One region of the Chryseobacterium sp. FR048 genome, then DNA from elsewhere that is predicted to be linked to it. Evidence: riboswitches for the same ligand, from Rfam matches in the RefSeq annotation. Region 1 holds a riboswitch; each other region holds the start of a gene.
The links. A riboswitch is a leader RNA that binds a small molecule or an ion and turns the genes downstream of it on or off. The one in region 1 is predicted to bind cobalamin.
Positions count from the first base shown of each region.

Region 2: linked by a shared signal. The riboswitch ahead of metE (5-methyltetrahydropteroyltriglutamate--homocysteine S-methyltransferase) and the one ahead of AC106K_RS15480 (TonB-dependent receptor plug domain-containing protein) in region 1 are both predicted to bind cobalamin.
Region 3: linked by a shared signal. The riboswitch ahead of AC106K_RS02565 (T9SS type A sorting domain-containing protein) and the one ahead of AC106K_RS15480 (TonB-dependent receptor plug domain-containing protein) in region 1 are both predicted to bind cobalamin.

Region 1 covers NZ_JBXDSE010000005.1:145,823-151,796, forward strand. The annotation lists gene AC106K_RS15470 (cell surface protein) at 1-951, opposite strand, end outside; gene AC106K_RS15475 (YncE family protein) at 968-2,101, opposite strand; gene AC106K_RS15480 (TonB-dependent receptor plug domain-containing protein) at 2,098-4,083, opposite strand; cobalamin riboswitch at 4,243-4,428, opposite strand; gene AC106K_RS15485 (transporter) at 4,735-5,682, opposite strand; gene AC106K_RS15490 (cytochrome-c peroxidase) at 5,694-5,974, opposite strand, start outside.
Region 2 covers NZ_JBXDSE010000009.1:11,005-16,978, reverse strand. The annotation lists gene AC106K_RS22295 (LytR/AlgR family response regulator transcription factor) at 60-431, shown strand; gene AC106K_RS22290 (LytTR family transcriptional regulator DNA-binding domain-containing protein) at 432-620, shown strand; gene AC106K_RS22285 (Lrp/AsnC family transcriptional regulator) at 647-1,108, opposite strand; cobalamin riboswitch at 1,301-1,485, shown strand; gene metE (5-methyltetrahydropteroyltriglutamate--homocysteine S-methyltransferase) at 1,657-3,960, shown strand; gene AC106K_RS22275 (hypothetical protein) at 4,452-5,974, shown strand, end outside.
Region 3 covers NZ_JBXDSE010000001.1:590,876-596,849, reverse strand. The annotation lists gene dnaG (DNA primase) at 1-970, shown strand, start outside; gene clpP (ATP-dependent Clp endopeptidase proteolytic subunit ClpP) at 1,084-1,767, shown strand; gene AC106K_RS02565 (T9SS type A sorting domain-containing protein) at 2,092-3,204, opposite strand; cobalamin riboswitch at 3,271-3,462, opposite strand; gene AC106K_RS02560 (esterase-like activity of phytase family protein) at 3,723-4,991, shown strand; gene AC106K_RS02555 (T9SS type A sorting domain-containing protein) at 5,164-5,974, opposite strand, start outside.

The DNA.
Region 1 (5,974 bases):
ATCATAAAAGTTATTGGCCAGTCTGGTTCCGGAAAAACCGTAAGAAGCATCTGTAAACCACAAAGGATAATAGCTTTGTGCATGAAAGGTATTTCTGGTTTTAAAGCCCTGGTTTCCGAGATTGTCTTTCCATTTGATATATTCTACATCTGTCTGCCAGAACTCGCTTCCAGCCACAGGAGTTTTATTTTCATCTGGCTTAAAGTACGTGATGCTGTAATCTTTTACTGTTGTATTTTTGAAATATTCACTGCCGGCAATTTCGTACCACTCGTCATTATCAGGTTTTCCGTTTTTGTTTCTGTCATAGGCCACCATAATAATTCCCGGCTCACAGGAACCTGAACGCTGATCACTGGCGCTGTTTCCAAAGAATGCATTTCCCAGAACTTTAAAGTCTCTTCCTTTCAGATTCGGAATGGTGTGATCAAAGCCAAAAACAACATATCCGCCATATCCGCCCAGGCTGATCATCGTAGAATTGCCTCCCACCAGCGATTCGTTGGCTTTCTGAAGCATATTTGCGGCTGTATTTCCAGGTAAATATTCCGGAATTTCATTCATGAACTGTCCTACGGCAGGACGGAACTCCAACACTTTGGCAATATATTTAGTGTAAGGTGTTTTTTCTTTGGTAACGATAATTTTAGAGTGATAAACCTGTTCGTTTCCTTTATTGCTGATTTTTAAAGTCAACGGATAGGCATCTGCTTTAGGACTGATAAATTCAAGTTCTGAATTTTGAGAGATAATGGAGTCGTTAATGCTCCATGTTACTGCCCCCTGAGCATTGGTAGGAATCGTCAGGACTCTGAAACGTTCAACGGAATAAGAATCATCCAGACCATTAAATGTAAATTCATCTTCATCATTATGTTTACAGGCTATCACACCGGTAAGAAGACATGATAAAAATCCGATTTTTAAATAAGTAAAGGTATTTCTGTTCATTTCTTAAAGTGTTTGGTTATTTGTATAGAAAGGCAAAGTGAGCAGGGATATTTCCGCCTTCTGTCTTCCATTTAAAATGTCCGTTTTTGTCAAAACAATACACAAATCCCATCGCTACATAATTCCTGGCATCTGTAATGTAGATGTCTTCTGTAATAGGGTTCACAGCGATTCCGTATGGGGTTTTAATGGCCGCTTCGTATTGGGGATCAAAAATTCGGTTGGCAATGATTTCTTCTGTTTTTACATCTATGATCCCGAATGTCTTTTTATAGCTGTGGGTATTGTAATTGAATTCGTTTCCATAGAAATAGAGTTTATCATTCACAATGGTCATTTCACTCACTCCGATATGGAAATCTTTTTTCACGGCTCCGGTTACAGGATCCAGAAGGTACAGGCTGGAAGGAGTGTCATAATAATCTCCTCTTGAACTTACATACAGATCTCCATAATTATCTTTCTTAATATGGTGAAGATTGATGGCCACATCCAGCTTTCTGATCTCTGTAAAACTGTTCAGATCTATTACAGAAACGGTATTGTCGTAATTGGGGGCACGATACCCTCCGGAATTGGCAACGAATAATCTGTTTCCTACAATTTCCATTTCCTCGGGCTGATAACCTACGGTAACCTCACGTTGAATGGAAAGAGAAACCGTATCAATTTCCACTACTTTTCCTTTAGGTGCTTTCGGGTTAATATCTACCGGTCCGGCATAACTGCTTGCATACCCTTTTCCCTCTTTGAAGGTTAAATATCTGCAGTTCTGCAACGGAATAGAAGTAATACGTTTCGCGGTCTTTGCATCAAGAACCTCAATTTTATTGGAAACATTTACAACAATATACAGTTTGCTGCCATAGATTTTAATATCATTTCCTACATCACCCAGCTCTTTCACTACATTCGGGTTGATCTCGGCATAGATATTCCGGTAATAGGTTCCTTTGGTATAATCAAAAAAATCCAGGGTACATTTATTACTTCCCATATTCCCTTCATTCAGCATATAAAAGCCTTTTATTGCTGTATTTTCTGAGGGAAGCCCTTCTACCACTTCCTGACGGACAATAATATCATCCGTACGGCACGAAGCAAGAAAAGCTAATACAAAAAATAAAAGATAAAAGTTTAGTTTTCTCATAAGGTGAAGTTTAGAATAAGTTTAAAGTTTCTTCCCGGCATCGGATAGTTGATCACCACATCATAATACTGGTTGAAAATATTATTCATTTCAAGGCTTACTTTAAATTGATGACTAGCCCAGTTAAATTTTTTCTGAACAGCCAGATCATGGGTATACCAGGGTTGTACATAATTGTACTGAATATTGTCCTGGTTCACATCATACCGCTTTCCTACGTACATCGCGCTGTAATTGAAACTCCAGTCCTTATAATCTGCCATCAGGCTAAATGATCCGCTATGCCATGGTGTGTAAGGAATCTGATTCTTATAGAAGGTATCTTCCGGATCACTCACATCTCTTGCGCTTTGGTAGGTATAAGAAATCAATGGCCTTAGTCTTACCTGTCCCAGCTGTACATCAGTCCGGATATTCACATCCGCGCCTATGATCTCAACCAATCCAAGATTCATCATCAGCCATCGGAACATGCTTCCGTTAGGTGCTGCTATGATTTTATCCTGTACTTTGTTGTAATAACCATCTACTTTTATATAAAAGTTTTTAAAGAAACGGTTGTCATAATTTTTCTGATAGGTAAATCCTACATCATACTGATTGGTAAATTCCGGCTTCAGATAGGTATTTCCGATATTGGTGTAATACAGATCATTAAAGGTAGGCAGACGGAAAATTCTTTTATAAAAGGCTCTGAGGGTAAGTTCCGGAATAGTTTCAGGCTGATAGCTCATAAAAACTGCCGGGGTCCATTCTCTGCTGTCTCCAGGTCTTTTGTTTTTTCTTACTTCTTCAAAAGTGAATGTTCCCAAAAGACTTCCCAGAATTTTGAACCTGTTCCACTGATAGGTTGTTGCCAATGCCACTAGTGTTGTATAACGGGTAGGATAAGAGAAATTATCCAGATTAGCATTAAGATTATTATACTGAAAGTCTCCACTTAAGCTGACATCCCAATTGGGCGTGATAGAATAGATGTTGGAGGAAGAAAGATATACTTCTCTTTGAATGTAGGTATTATCCGTGTGCATCACTGACTGCGAACGAACCGTATCCATAAAGCGGGTATAATCGTAGGCAAATTTTGCTTTCAACTGTGTCTCAAATCTGGGGAACAGCTTCTTTTTCAAATTGGCCTGTACGAAATAATTTTCGTCTGAAAGTCTTGCTCCCCGGCCTCCAAAACGACCATTAACAATAGGAGCAGGCATTCCCCGGTCTGAAATATAGCCATACCCTCTTATCGTCCAGCTTCCGTCATTTAAAGTCCCGTTTACAGATGTTTCGAAACGTTTTGCCCTGATGTCTGAGTCCTGTCTTTTTGCTATGGTATCATAAGCCTGCTGGCCATCCGGATATTTTTTGGCATAGCGAAATCTATAAATCCCGTCACTTTGCAGAAATTCTGCACTGGCACTTGCCGAGATCCTGTCTGAGATTTTCTGCTCCAGCCGGAATGACGGATTGAAAAGGTCAATAGAAGCACTTTTTGCTCTTATCACAAGATTGGTCTTCTTTGTTCCTTTAAATACGGGAATTCTGGGCTGCAGATAAATAGATCCCGAGGAACCGAAATCCTTTGCAGGCTGAAAAATCTCGCTTTTCTGCCCGTTATATAAAGATATTTCTTCCAGATCATCCAGAGAATATCTTCCAAGATCTACCAGGCCGTTCTGAGCATTTCCTAATTGAATACCATCATAGAAAACCCCTACATGCTGGCTTCCCAGACTTCGGATATTAATGGTTTTTAAACCTCCTATCCCGCCATAATCTTTGATCTGAACTCCGGAAAAGTATCGTATGGCATCTGCAACGGAATAACTGTTCAGTCTTTCAAGCTGATCGCCCTGGATAACTTGCGCCGGAATAATTTCTTTAAAATTCTTTTTGTAAAGGCTGATCACCTTAATGGTTTCTTCCTTCAGGCTGTCTTTTTTCCTGGTTTGAGAAAACAGGAGTTGAGATGTTAACACCAACACAGTGAAAACAATTTTATAAAGTCGAGATGTAATCAGTTTTGCCACCATTAGCTCATTCATGGATAATGATGACGCTAATGGATATAAGAAAGCAACGACAAAGCACAGCTGTCACTGCACAGAATCATTGTTGTCCTAAGCTTTATTCCACGAAAGCGTCAAACGTTTAATTTTCTGGCAGGTCTTCTGACTTACTCCATTTTTGAAATCCTTCCCATTAAAAAAACAGTGGATATTTTCTTCAAAAACTTTGGTGCGGAGCTTACAGCAGCGGGTCTGTTCCGGATTTTCACCGGATTCCCTTTTAAGAGCTTTTTACGGCTCACCAAATTTCGGCAAAGATAGACAATTATTAATATATATTCATCAATAACGAAATGATTCACAATATTATAAATATAATGATTGTAAAAACCGCTTTTCAGTAAAGAAATGATTAAAATGGGACATCAAGATCCCGGTCCTGATATTTAGACTAAAAAAGAGGTTATCTCAATAATGAAACAACCTCTTTTATTGGCCACTAATGCACGAATTATTTTATTCGTTTGATCTAAAACAAAACACAAACTACACCTTAAAGGATTCTTTTGTCATCATAAAAATGTATCATTTTATTCGTGAATTAGTGGCAAAAAACATCTTCATTGGCTATATTCCAATATTTACAAAAATGCTGAACCTTGATCTGGCCTCAATGTCTCCTCCTGCCAGATGGGTATAAACAGGAAGCATGAGCTCACTTCCCAAACTGAACTTTTTATACGAAGCTTCAAATCCCACCTTTCCGTACAACGCACTTCCGGCAGTATTCGGCAGCCCTTCACCAAATTGTTTGTTTTGAGCATAGACTTCTCCCTGAAGCCCGGTTTTAGCAGAAAAAATAGTTTTTTCATTTCCTGCGATCTGATAAAAACCTGTGGCCGCATAGTTCCATTGGTTTCCGAAACGATAATGTTTTTTGTTTTCGGATTTAATGGTGTAATCGGTATTGATCAATACTGCCACTTTATTTTTCTGAAACTTATAGTTCAAAGCCGCCTGATAATCCCAACTTCCGGTTCCCAGCTGAAAACTTGGGTTGACACCGGATATTCCTTTTTCATCAAATTTACCAAGAGGAACTTTCACTCCCAAGCCTCCGCTAAGCTGGTGGGAATTATCTTTGGAGTTCATCAATCTGTAAATTCCCATCAGGTTCAGATCTCCGATTCCATTAATGCCGATGTCACCCTGCATAGTCTTTTTTTCATGAAAATGGAAAGGAAGGCTTGCATACACACTCAATTTTTCCGTCACCGGAATTTTTCCCCAAAGCTGTAAGGTATTGAAATACTGATCCTGGGTAAGATCTTTCACAAATAAATTCTCCTTTGCTTTATAATGCTGTGCAAAGTATTTGATCCCTATAAACTGTGGATTCAGTAAAGACTCAAAACCGGAGGAACCGTTTCCCGCAGCGCAGCCACAGGCATCACAATCATCATAAAAATCGATCCTGCTGAAGTTGTTCTGAGCAACATAAGCACTGTCTCTAACTGTCTTTGCCTGGCTTAAACTAAATAAAACCAGACTTATTAACCATATAATCTTCTTCATGTTTTTTAAAATTATTCTGCAAATTTTGGATTGGATATAAAACTTTTATCAGACAATGTTTTCAGGAAAGCAATAATCAACTGTTTATCCTGGCTGTTCATGGCAATTCCCGTATGTCCGTTTTGTTTCAGCTGTGGGTCCAGATTGGGATTATCTTCCACCTGGTCCGAATAGAAATTGAGTACCGCTTCCAGGGTATAAAACCTTCCGTCATGCATATAAGGTGCGGTATATTCGATATTTCTTAAACTTGGCACCCGGAATTTCATCCAATCTACCTGGTTCAGGGTTA
Region 2 (5,974 bases), on a different contig from region 1:
ATAATTGAGTCCAATGATTCTGTCAATGGACTCAATTATAGCTTGTTATTTATGAACAGGTGGAGATCACTTGTCCTGTCATCTTCACGACAGCCTACGATCAGTTTTGGATGAATGCTTTTGAAACCAATGGAATTGAATATCTTTTAAAACCTTTTTCTCAGGACCGCTTCAAAAAGGTCTGGGATAAATTCATGTTGCTGAGAGATCAGGCATTAGGAAAAACCGATGTTTTGAGCCAGCTTCAACAGATGCTGAGTCAGTCTAATCCGGAAAAAAAATATAAAAGCCGCTTTACAGTGAGTACCCATCAGGGAATCTACTTTGTCAACACTGAAGATATTCTTTTTTTTGAGGCGGAAGAAGGAATTGTCTTTGCTATTGATACGGCAGGTAAAAAGCATCCGCTGAATGAGTCTACTTTAAAGTAGATTGAAAATCAACTTGACCCAATCTCTTTTTTTAGAATCAACCGGGGACAGCTTGTCCAGAAAAAGCACGTTGAGAAAATAGAACGCTATAATAAAAATACACTGGCCCTTCAGATAAAAGGCTTTCAAGGCCACCTGATCACAAGTCAGAGCAATACTGCCTCTTTCCGGAAATGGATCGAAGAATGATGTGGTAAAAAAATGAATGAGATTATTTATATGGTCAGGCCATGATTGTTTTTCACTTCAGCCATTACAAATGTGCTATGTGTACTCCCGATAGAATCTACCGAGCCCAGTTTGTTAAATACAAAATCCTGATAATGTTTCATATCCCGAACCTGAACTTTCAGAAGGAAATCAAAATCTCCGGAGATATTGTAGCATTCGGCAACTTCTTCAATTTCCAGAATTTCATTCACAAAATCATAGCCCACAGATCGGTCGTGAATCTTTAATTTGATCTGACAGAAAACTGTAAATCCACGGTTGAGTTTTTCAGCATCCAATACAGCTGCATACCTTTTTACGTAGCCTTCCTGCTCAAGTCTTTTTACCCTTTCAAAAACAGGGGAAGGAGAGAGGTTGACTTCTTTGGCAAGCTCTTTAACGGTCAGTTTAGCATTTTTTTGAAGCAGTCTCAGTAACTGTACATCTTTATTATCAAGTTCTTCCACAGAATATTATTCTTTAAGAGTATAAAAACGATCAAATTTACAGAATTATATTCTGTTTCAAATTTATTTTTAAGTTTAATTTGCTTAATTTTATCATGTTTGTTATTTGTTTATTCTGTATAATTAATTTTACACAAAATTAAAATCTTTTGAAAGTATCGATTGATATAGACAAAAGATACAGTTCTTTATACTTCATCAAACAGGAAAGGTTTTACTTAAGGTAGATTAATAGGGAATCGTGTGAGAATCACGAGCTGTCGCGCAACTGTAAGTAACACACAAAGGTTTCTATCCACGCATATCCACTGCCAGAAGCGGGAAGGATGATAGAAGCCGTTACAAGTCAGGAGACCTGCCTTTACTGAATTGACAATGCTTTCGCGGTCTGAAGCCTGGGTCATACAGATGATATAATGGATATGCATTTTCTTTTAAGAGAATTTGTATTGCCGGGTATGTCGCTGTGAGCCTGTGAATTTCTGTAAAAGCATTACGAAGCATTTCAAAGAGCTTTACCATTAAGTTTAACTAAAAAATTGTAAAAAATGCAAACTCACATTCTGGGCTATCCGCGTATTGGTAGCAAAAGAGAACTTAAAAAAGCCTGCGAGCAGTATTGGTCAGGTAAAATTGTTTTGGAAGAGCTTCTTACCGTGGGAAGGAATATCTGTAACCAAAACTGGAACATTCAGAAAGAAGCCGGTATAGACCTTATTCCGTGTAACGATTTTTCCTATTATGATCAGGTTTTGGATATGAGCTTAATTGTAGGTGCTATCCCGAAACGTTACCATGAAATAGCACTTAAAAAAAACAGCACCGAACTGGATCTTTATTTTGCTATGGCCAGAGGTTACCAGAAAGATGGGCTGGATATTACGGCCATGGAAATGACCAAATGGTTCGATACCAATTATCATTATATCGTTCCTGAGTTTTATAAAAATCAACAGTTTAAACTAAGCTCAGATAAAATTTTTAATGAATTTGCAGGAGCAAAACAGGCCGGAATCAATGCAAAGCCGGTCATCATCGGGCCTGTTTCTTATCTTCTTTTAGGGAAAGAAAAAGAGGACGGTTTTGATAAACTGGAACTGGCTGGAAATCTTCTTCCTGTTTATATTGAAATTTTAACAAGGCTTCAGGAGCAGGGCGCCGAATGGATTCAGTTTGATGAACCGTTTCTAGCATTGGATATATCGGAGAAAACAAAAGAAACCTATCAGTCTATCTATTCCGAAATCAGAAAAAAATTCCCGAAGCTAAAACTGATTGTTGCCACTTATTTTGATGGCTTAAAGGATAATCTATCCCTTGCAGTCTCAATTCCGGTGAATGTACTGCATATAGATCTTGTCAGAAATCCTGAGCAGCTGGAAGAAGTTTTGAATGTAATTCCTGAACATTTAAGCCTGTCACTGGGCCTTGTTGATGGACGGAATATCTGGAAAAACGATTATGAAAAATCACTGAATTTCATTACAAAAGCAATCGAAAAAGTAGGCCATGAAAGAATATTTATAGCGCCGTCCTGCTCACTCCTTCATGCTCCGTGCGATCTTGATTTTGAAACAGAACTTAATCCGGAAATCAAAAACTGGCTGGCATTTGCCAGGCAGAAAGTAAAAGAAGTTGTTGCTCTTAAAGAACTTGCTGAAGGAACCGGAAATAAAGATATTCTTACTGATTTTGAAGAAAATAAGAAAGCGGTTGCCCATAGAAAGACATCGTCTCTCATTCATAATAATCAGGTAAAACAGAGAGCCGGGGCGATTACTGAAAAAGAGGCTCAAAGGAATAATGTTTTTAAAATCCGTAAAGAAGAGCAGCAGAAAATATTAAAGCTTCCTTTATTTCCTACCACTACCATTGGTTCATTTCCGCAAACGGCAGAAGTAAGAAGCTGGAGGGCACAATTCAAAAAAGGAAATCTGACTTCGGAACAATATGATACCTTACTGAAAGAAGAGACCCAAAGAACGATCCGCTGGCAGGAAGACATCGGAATTGATGTACTGGTGCACGGAGAATTTGAAAGGAATGACATGGTGGAATATTTCGGGGAACAGCTGGAAGGCTTTGTATTCACCAAAAACGGCTGGGTACAGAGCTATGGAAGCCGCTGCGTGAAACCTCCTGTCATATTTGGTGATGTTTCCAGACCAACACCTATGACGGTTTACTGGTCTCAATATGCACAATCGCAGACTGATAAATGGGTGAAAGGAATGCTGACAGGTCCAGTGACGATCCTGCAGTGGTCTTTCGTCCGTGATGATCAGCCCCGTTCAGAAACCTGTAAACAAATTGCTTTGGCGATCCGCGATGAAGTAGTGGATCTGGAAAAAGCAGGCATCAGAATTATCCAGATCGATGAACCGGCCATCAGAGAAGGGCTTCCTTTAAGAAAAGACGGCTGGCAGACTTATCTGAAATGGGCGGTAGAAGCTTTCAGAATTTCAGCAAGTGGAGTGGAAGACGCTACGCAGATCCATACTCATATGTGCTATTCCGAATTCAATGATATTATCGAAAATATAGCAGATATGGATGCTGACGTCATCACCATTGAATGTTCCCGCTCCCAGATGGAACTTCTGAACGCTTTTGCCGATTTCAAATACCCGAATGAAATAGGTCCCGGGGTTTATGACATTCATTCGCCAAGAGTTCCGTCCAAAGAAGAGATGGTGGAGCTGCTGAAAAAAGCTCAGGATGTAATCCCGGCCAATCAGCTTTGGGTAAACCCCGACTGCGGATTGAAAACCAGACATTGGGAAGAAACCGAAAAAGCTCTGATCGCAATGGTAGCTGCTGCTAAAGAGGCTTCTGTAGAGTATGCAGTTTAAAATATTTCAATAAACATTTTATGTTGGGAGGCAATTCTTTGGGGTTGCCTCTTTTTATTGTATAAAAATAGAAGAAGTTAAAACGTTTTATGGTGTTAAAGCGAAGCGAATTATGAAGGTATATAAGCTTTAAAAAAGAATCTCAGGTCTCAACTTGGAATATAAAGAACAAATTTATAATGCGACAGGTTCTGTCGCAATACAGAAGTAGCTTTGCATAGATCATGAGAATTGAGGTATTAATATTGAATATCTATAAATAGGTATTGATTGTTTGTATTAAATACAATTAATTTTGCTTTTAAGCGTTAAAAGATAAATTTGCAAAAAAAACTATTAACTTTAAAAAAAACACAGTAATGAAAAAACAAGTCTCAGCGCATGTACTTTATGCGCAGTTCTGGGCATATCTGCCCTTACCTGATCTCCAAAAGACAATAACAAGAACAGCTGTAAGGCTAAACTAATTAAGAAATAAGAAACTAATAATCATGAAAAAAACATTATCGAATCTATTCCTCGTTTGGATGTTTTGCAATTCTCTATGGGCATTTTCACAGGCAGGTTTTATTCCCCCAAGTCCACAGTCTTTCTCTTTTGTGAAAGCAACCAATGTGACATCTGAAAATGAACATACCGGAAGTGCTAATGTCAATATTCCTTTATTTACCTATAAAGCCAATAAATTAAGTACCGATGTCAGTATTTTATATAGTGGTGCAGGTGTAAAAGTAGATGATCTGCCCAACGATGTAGGAATGACCTGGGTGGTCAATGCCGGCGGTGTTATTACAAGAACTGTCAATGGATTGACCGATGAGCTGGCGGCTATGCGGATGAATAAAAGTGGGGCCGAGTTAATTCAGAAAACAGCTTCAGACTGTGACGCTGATGAAGAAATCCGGACGGCTTGTTATTCCCCATTTCAAATGGATACGGAGCGTGATATTTTTGAATTCAGGTTTGCTGATGTATCGGGATCATTCTATCTGGACCAGAACTTTATCCCCGTATTTCTAAAAAATAATGATGACGTAAAAATAAAGAATATTCTTCCGCTTAATGATACCAATAACCGGAATTTTAACGGATTTGAGGTCACAACTAAAGAAGGTGTGAAATATATTTTTGGAGGGAATATAAATTATTGGGAAACCACGGCTTCTAAGGCAATGCCTTCCAATCCACCTGGAGATTATGCGGTGACGTCATTTTTCCTGAAAGAGATTGAATCTCAGACGGGAGAGAAAATTTATTTTTCCTACGAAGATACCGATTTGGTAATCAATGCGATCAGTGAAATTCATACAAGATATTTGTATTACTGTTGTTTAAGTTCAAGTGCAGGTCCAGGTGCTATGCCGAATCTTGATCCTGAGCTGAGAATTTCTGTACAGACTCATTATACGAGAAACAAGAAAAGACTTAAGACGATCAGCAACAGTGAAAATTCAGATATAATCAGCTTTATATATTCTGATAAAGGAGATTCTGATTTTAAAAAATACCTTTCAGGAATTGAATACCGTGTCAATAATGAAGTTTTAAAAAAAGTCACATTTGATTATCTTTTTGAATCTTCTATGGGAGCATTGAATATGCAAAGATTTTATCTTTCTCAGATAAACTTCTACAGCAGAAATATATTTGAAAAAAAATACAGGTTTAATTATAATGATCCTTTGTCTTTGCCTAGAAGAATGTCTTATAGTCAGGATATGTATGGTTATTTTAACGGTAAGGAGAGTAATGAATCTTTGATTGCCGGATTTTTTGGAAATACAATGCCTCCAAGCAGCTCTTATCAACCCGCAATTTTGCAGTCTTTCGGAAACAGAAGACCCAATTTCTTATTTGCATCAAAAGGTGCATTACAAGAAGTAACCTATCCTACAGGTGGAACAACAAAATTTGAATATGAGTCTCCAAAAACCAAAGCTGTATTTAAATCTCGTTTGGGAGTTGAGGATGATGGTAATAATACACCCATTTTGACGGGTACTTCTAAAAAAGT
Region 3 (5,974 bases), on a different contig from region 1:
GCTATTCCCGGATGGGGATGACCCGGATTCTTTCGCCAGAAAACATCCGCAGGAATATGTTGAGAAATATATTGAAAATGAAGCGATGGATTTCATCGACTTCAAAGCGGAAATTCTCTTACGTGATGTAGGCAATGACCCTATCAAAAAGGCAGAAGCGATACGGGATATTGTAAAATCGGTTTCCTTTGTACAGAATGCGCTGAAAAGGGAGGTTTACCTTAAAGAGGTTTCCAATAAATTTGGACTCTCTGAGCAGAGTCTTTTCAATGAACTGGATGTTCAGAAGCAGATTACCCAGAATCAGACCCATCACGTTCAGCAGCAGCAAAAGGAAAAGGCGGCTCCCAAGATGGAGATTGTCCCACCGGATAAGGAAAGAGAAGATCCTTTCCTGTTTGATGTCCTGTTTATGGAGAATAAGCTGGTTGATCATATGCTGATGTTTGGAGATATAATTCTGAAGCGAAGAAACGAGCAGAATGAAGAATACCAGATTACAGTCATTGAGGAGATCCTTCATCATTTTGAAGAAGAGCAGTATACATTTTTAGTCAAAGAAAATGAGATCATTATCAATCAGGTAAGGGAGGGGATTCAGAAAGATGAGCTGAGAAGTGGAAACTTTTTTGTATCTTTTATGGACGAAGAGATCACCAGTAAAGTCGTGGATGCTCTGATGCCGTTGGATGAGCTTGAAAACTGGGCTTCCAGAAACATTTATCCGCCCAATTATGGAGATAAAGTGGCTGATCAGATTCAGGGAGATGTATTGCTGCACAAGTACAGATATATTGATTATCTGATTACTGAAACGGCAAAAGAACTCGATCAGTACAGCAATACCGATGAAATGAAGTACTATGAGCTGATCAAAAAGATTACTTTGCTGAAACAGGCTTCGATAAGACTGAGTAATATTATCGAGTATTCACCCATCAAAGGTATCTATGTAGATCGAAGAAGGTAGTTTAGAGACAAGGTTTGCTAAGATTCTGTGACAAAAAGTCCTATAAAATTTTAGGAATAAATATTGTAATTTAAACTTCGAAAATATTAGTTAAAATAATACATAATAGAAATATGGACATTAAAAAGGAATTCAGAGACTTCTCTGTAAAACATTTAGGAAACAACGGTCTTGTTACCGATCAGTATATGGGAATGTATGGTCCAACGAACCTTACTCCGTACATCATGGAAGAAAGAAGATTGAACGTTGCTCAGATGGACGTTTTCTCCCGTTTGATGATGGACAGAATTATCTTCCTGGGAACAGGAATTGATGATCAGGTAGCCAACATCGTTACGGCACAGCTTTTATTCCTTGAGAGTGCAGACCCTTCAAAAGATATTCAGATCTATATCAACTCGCCTGGTGGTAGCGTATATGCCGGTTTAGGTATTTATGACACTATGCAGATCATCAAGCCTGATGTGGCAACAATCTGTACAGGAATGGCCGCTTCAATGGGAGCTGTATTATTGGTTGCCGGAGAAAAAGGAAAACGTTCTGCGCTTAAGCATTCAAGAGTAATGATCCACCAGCCTTCAGGAGGTGCTCAGGGAGTAGCTTCTGATATGGAGATCAACCTTAGAGAGATGTTGAAATTGAAGCAGGAGCTTTATGACATTATCGCTCACCATTCAGGACAGCCTTATGAGTGGGTAGAGAAATCTTCTGACAGAGATTATTGGATGACTTCAGAAGAAGCGAAGAGCTTTGGAATGGTAGATGAGGTTCTACAGAGAGCTGAGAAAAAATAATTGATCTTAGAATCATATATAAAAACGCATCCAATGGATGCGTTTTTTGTTTTGCCACGAATGCACGAATAAAATAGCAGAGAACATAATTCTATTATTAATGCAGTATTTTGGAACCTTGTCTATAGAAGGTTTGCTGTTGTAAAAAGAGACGAACCTTTTATCAATTTAACAAGATATAATTTGCAGATGTCTTAGAATGTACTAATAAAAAATTCGTGCATTCGTGGCTAAAAAAATAAAGCCAATTCAGGCAATGGTAACAGCACTTTTTGTGCAGAAGTTTGTCACTCCCTCCCAAAAAATCACCTCAAGAGTGCTTTTTTATTTCTTAATCATCTTGTGGATTGTAGAACTTTCAGAAGTTTTAATCTCAACAAAATAAATTCCTTTATTTAAAGCCTGAATATTGATTTTTGAAGCCTGTGAAGTCATCACTTTCTGACCCGTCACAGAATAAACATTCACCTCTTTCAGGTTTTCTGAAGTTTCGATCTTGATAAAATCACTTGCCGGATTAGGATAAACACCCACAATTTTCTTATTGACCTGAGAAACTCCCAGCGTAGCATTGGCTGCTTCTGTAGGGGTAAACGGTCTTCTTTCTCCAAAACTTAAGCCCAGCCAGTCATTATTACCTAATTGAATTTGAGATAGATTGTTTTTTTTCTGCCAGCTCGACAGATCTTTTCCTTTGTACACTTTCCAGCTACCTGATCCGGAAGTATTTCCGGTAAAGCTGTTTAATGAAAGAGTAGAAACCTGATTGTTGGCTGATGTAAAATTAAAATAAGAAGTCTGAGACTGGATCAGCTGTAGTGCCTGCTCAGCTGTTAAGGTACCGTTGTATTTGATTCCAAAAACAAAAGAATGGGCATTACCGTTTGAGCTATTGGTTCCAAAATCTAGAACAACAAGACTTTTATTGGTTCCGGTTCCAATCCAGTTGGTAATCTGAGATGAAGTATACCATTGAGAGCTGTAGGCAGGAACAGGAGTGGAAGGAGGAATATTCACATCATCCAAACCATATTTGATCCCAAACCATAGCCCATCTTTTAAAGTTGTATATCCTACGCCATTATTTTGATTAGACATATTCCCGGCACTTAGGCCAGTCCAGGTTATCCAACTATCATCGGTGCTTGGGGCATGATGATTGTATTTGAAACTGTATAGAAATCCTGAAGGAATATCCGCTTCCATTTTAGGTTCTGCAGATATAATAGCATTGATCATGTCTTCCGCGTTTAAATTGTTAGCATCAAAACGATACCCCCATGCATAAGATTTTGGACTGTTGTTGTCATTGAAATCGGCAATGAAATAAGCCTTTTTAGAACCTGTTCCCACCCAGAATTTAATGTCGTTTTCTGTAAATTGGGCGAAGAAAAACTGCATACTAAGCAGTAAGAAGAAGAAATAGATTTTTCTCATGATATAATTAAATTAAAGTTTTATTCCCGAAACTTATAGACAGAAAAAACATACATGTCTTCCTGAAGTTAAAATGTATTCAAGGCAGGTCTCCTGGCTCACATCCTATAGCAAACCTTCCCAAGCAATTGGCTCAGTGGTATTATATAGCTACAGGTAAAACAGCTTACAGTTGCGGGTACAGCTCAAGAATTGAATGGTATTCTCACTTGATTCCCTATTAATGAACGATGTTCAACCTTAAAAACGCTGCAAATATATCATATAAATTTTTGAGGTTCATTTTGTGAATTATAATGCGGTTTTCTGTTATTAAAGGGCTCAGTATGTTGTTAGAGAAGAGTTTTTTTATAAATTCATAAATAATTTGGGTTTCTGTTTGTATTTTCAGATTGTAATTCGATGTATTAATGTTTATATTGAATTCATTTTACAGGTTCTATTGTTAAAATACAATTATCATTATATTCAAGATCAGTTTACAATCAATGTATATTTTCGCAGCCATAAAAGAGAATATGAAAAAACTACTATTATCTGTTTTGATGTTGGCTGCATTGGCATCATGTAAAGATGACGATACGCTGAACAACCAGGATATTGCCATCAATTATTCTAAACTTCCTCAGGAATTTCCGTTCACTAAACTGGCTACCATCAATGGGGTAGATGTGATCAATGGCGGGTTTGGTTCCGGGGCAGCAGCCCATCCTACCAGAAAAGGTGAGTTTTATGTCATTACAGACAGAGGTCCTAATACGGATTATCTGAACGGGAAGAAATTCCTTACTCCTGATTTTACACCTACCATTATGCATTTCAAAGTGAATGCAGACGGAAATATTGAAGTGATCAAATATATAAAGCTTAAAAATCCAGCCGGAAAACCTATCACAGGCCTTCCAAACCCTGTAGGTATGGGAAGTACAGGAGAAATTGCCTATGATGCTTCGGGAAATATCTTAGGAACGGATAATTATGGATTAGACAGTGAGAGTATCGTGGCTGCACCGGATGGTACATTCTGGGTTTCTGATGAATATGGCCCTCATATCGTTCATTACAGTGCAGAAGGAATGGAGATGGAGAGAATAAGCCCGATCGGTGTGAATACCGGACCCCGAAAATTGCCTGCCGTGCTGGCCAAAAGAAGAGCCAATAGAGGAATGGAAGGACTTTGTATGACCCCGGACGGAAGAACGCTGGTAGGTACCATACAGTCGATGATGTTTGTCCCTACAAAGGCACTGGCAACCAATACCACGCTCACAAGAATTGTGACATTTGATACTAATACAGGACAGACCAAACAGTTTCTATACAGACAGGATGGTGGAGCTTCTGACTCAGTGTGCGATATTACAGCATTAAGCAATAATGAATTTTTAGTGATCGAAAGAGACGGTAATTTCGGATCTCAGGGAGGTATTAAAAAAGTATACAGAATCAACCTGGCCAATGCTACAGATGTAACCGGAACAGACATTAACGCTGTAGACGGAATGAAGATAAACGGTAAAGCTTTGGAGCAATGTTCATGGGATGAAATTACCAATGCAGGGATTAAAGCGGTTTCAAAGACACTGGCAGTGGATCTGGTGAAAAAACTGGGATATGAACATGATAAATTTGAAGGAATCGTTTATTTAGGAAATAATAAACTGGCTGTTTTCAATGATGATGATTTTGGAGTGGTAGATGATGGAAACGGTAATCCTAAGGCGAAAATTCTGCCTAAAACAGGAAAGGTAGATAAAGGAACAATGTATGTAGTCGATATTCAATAATTAGATTTTTTTTAACGGAAAACGGCGGAATCGAAGATTCCGCCGTTTTTATTTTATCAAGTTTTTTTATTTTTAAAGAAAATTATGGATAAAAAAAGCCTGTAATAAGAAATTTCTGACTAATACTCATATGGATTGATAAGCCGGAATTGATAGATAAACAGACAATAATTTATTTTTTAATAATTTTCTTTGCAGATTCAGATGTATCAGTTTTTATTTTTAGTAAATAAATACCACTGGTTTGAGAAGATAAATCTATTTTGATGAGGTTTTGATTATAATTTCTGTTGATGATTAATCTCCCCTGTTCATCAAACAATTGAATATTCTTAATGTTTTCTTTAGATTTTAATTCTACAAAATCTTTTGCAGGATTTGGATATAATTTTATTTCATTTTTATCAAAATCATGAGAGTCTGTGCCTAATGTAGATCCACAATTTGAAGTAAATGTAATATCTGGATAAGTCGTTTGCAGACTGGCAAGTTGCGCATTATCTACACACATAGATAAATTACTATTGTAATTATTAAATGAGGTATTTGTTTCTATAGAATTATTTTTAATATTAACAAATAGTAAATTGTCTACATAACTTAAATAAAAATTTTCTAAAAGTGAGCAGTCTGAAGCATCTATAGAAGTAAGTGGAGTTCTGGAAACTTCCAATGTCTTCAAAGAATAACACTTTTTAATATTTAAATAACTTAAATTGGGAAAATAGGATTGATAAAAAGATGGAAGAATTAAAGATTGTAAACCGGAACAATTGTATAAATTAAGTGATTCTAAAGAATGATGAGTCTGAAAATCTAAATTCACTAAAGCGGTACAATTTTCCGCTGTAATGCTTTTTAATACCCTGGAATTAGGATATGGATCAAAATTTGTGAAAATTGTATTTGTTTTTAGAGTATGTAAATTGGTCAGGTTACTTACATCTACAGTATTCATAAAACCAGAGGAATTGGTAATATCT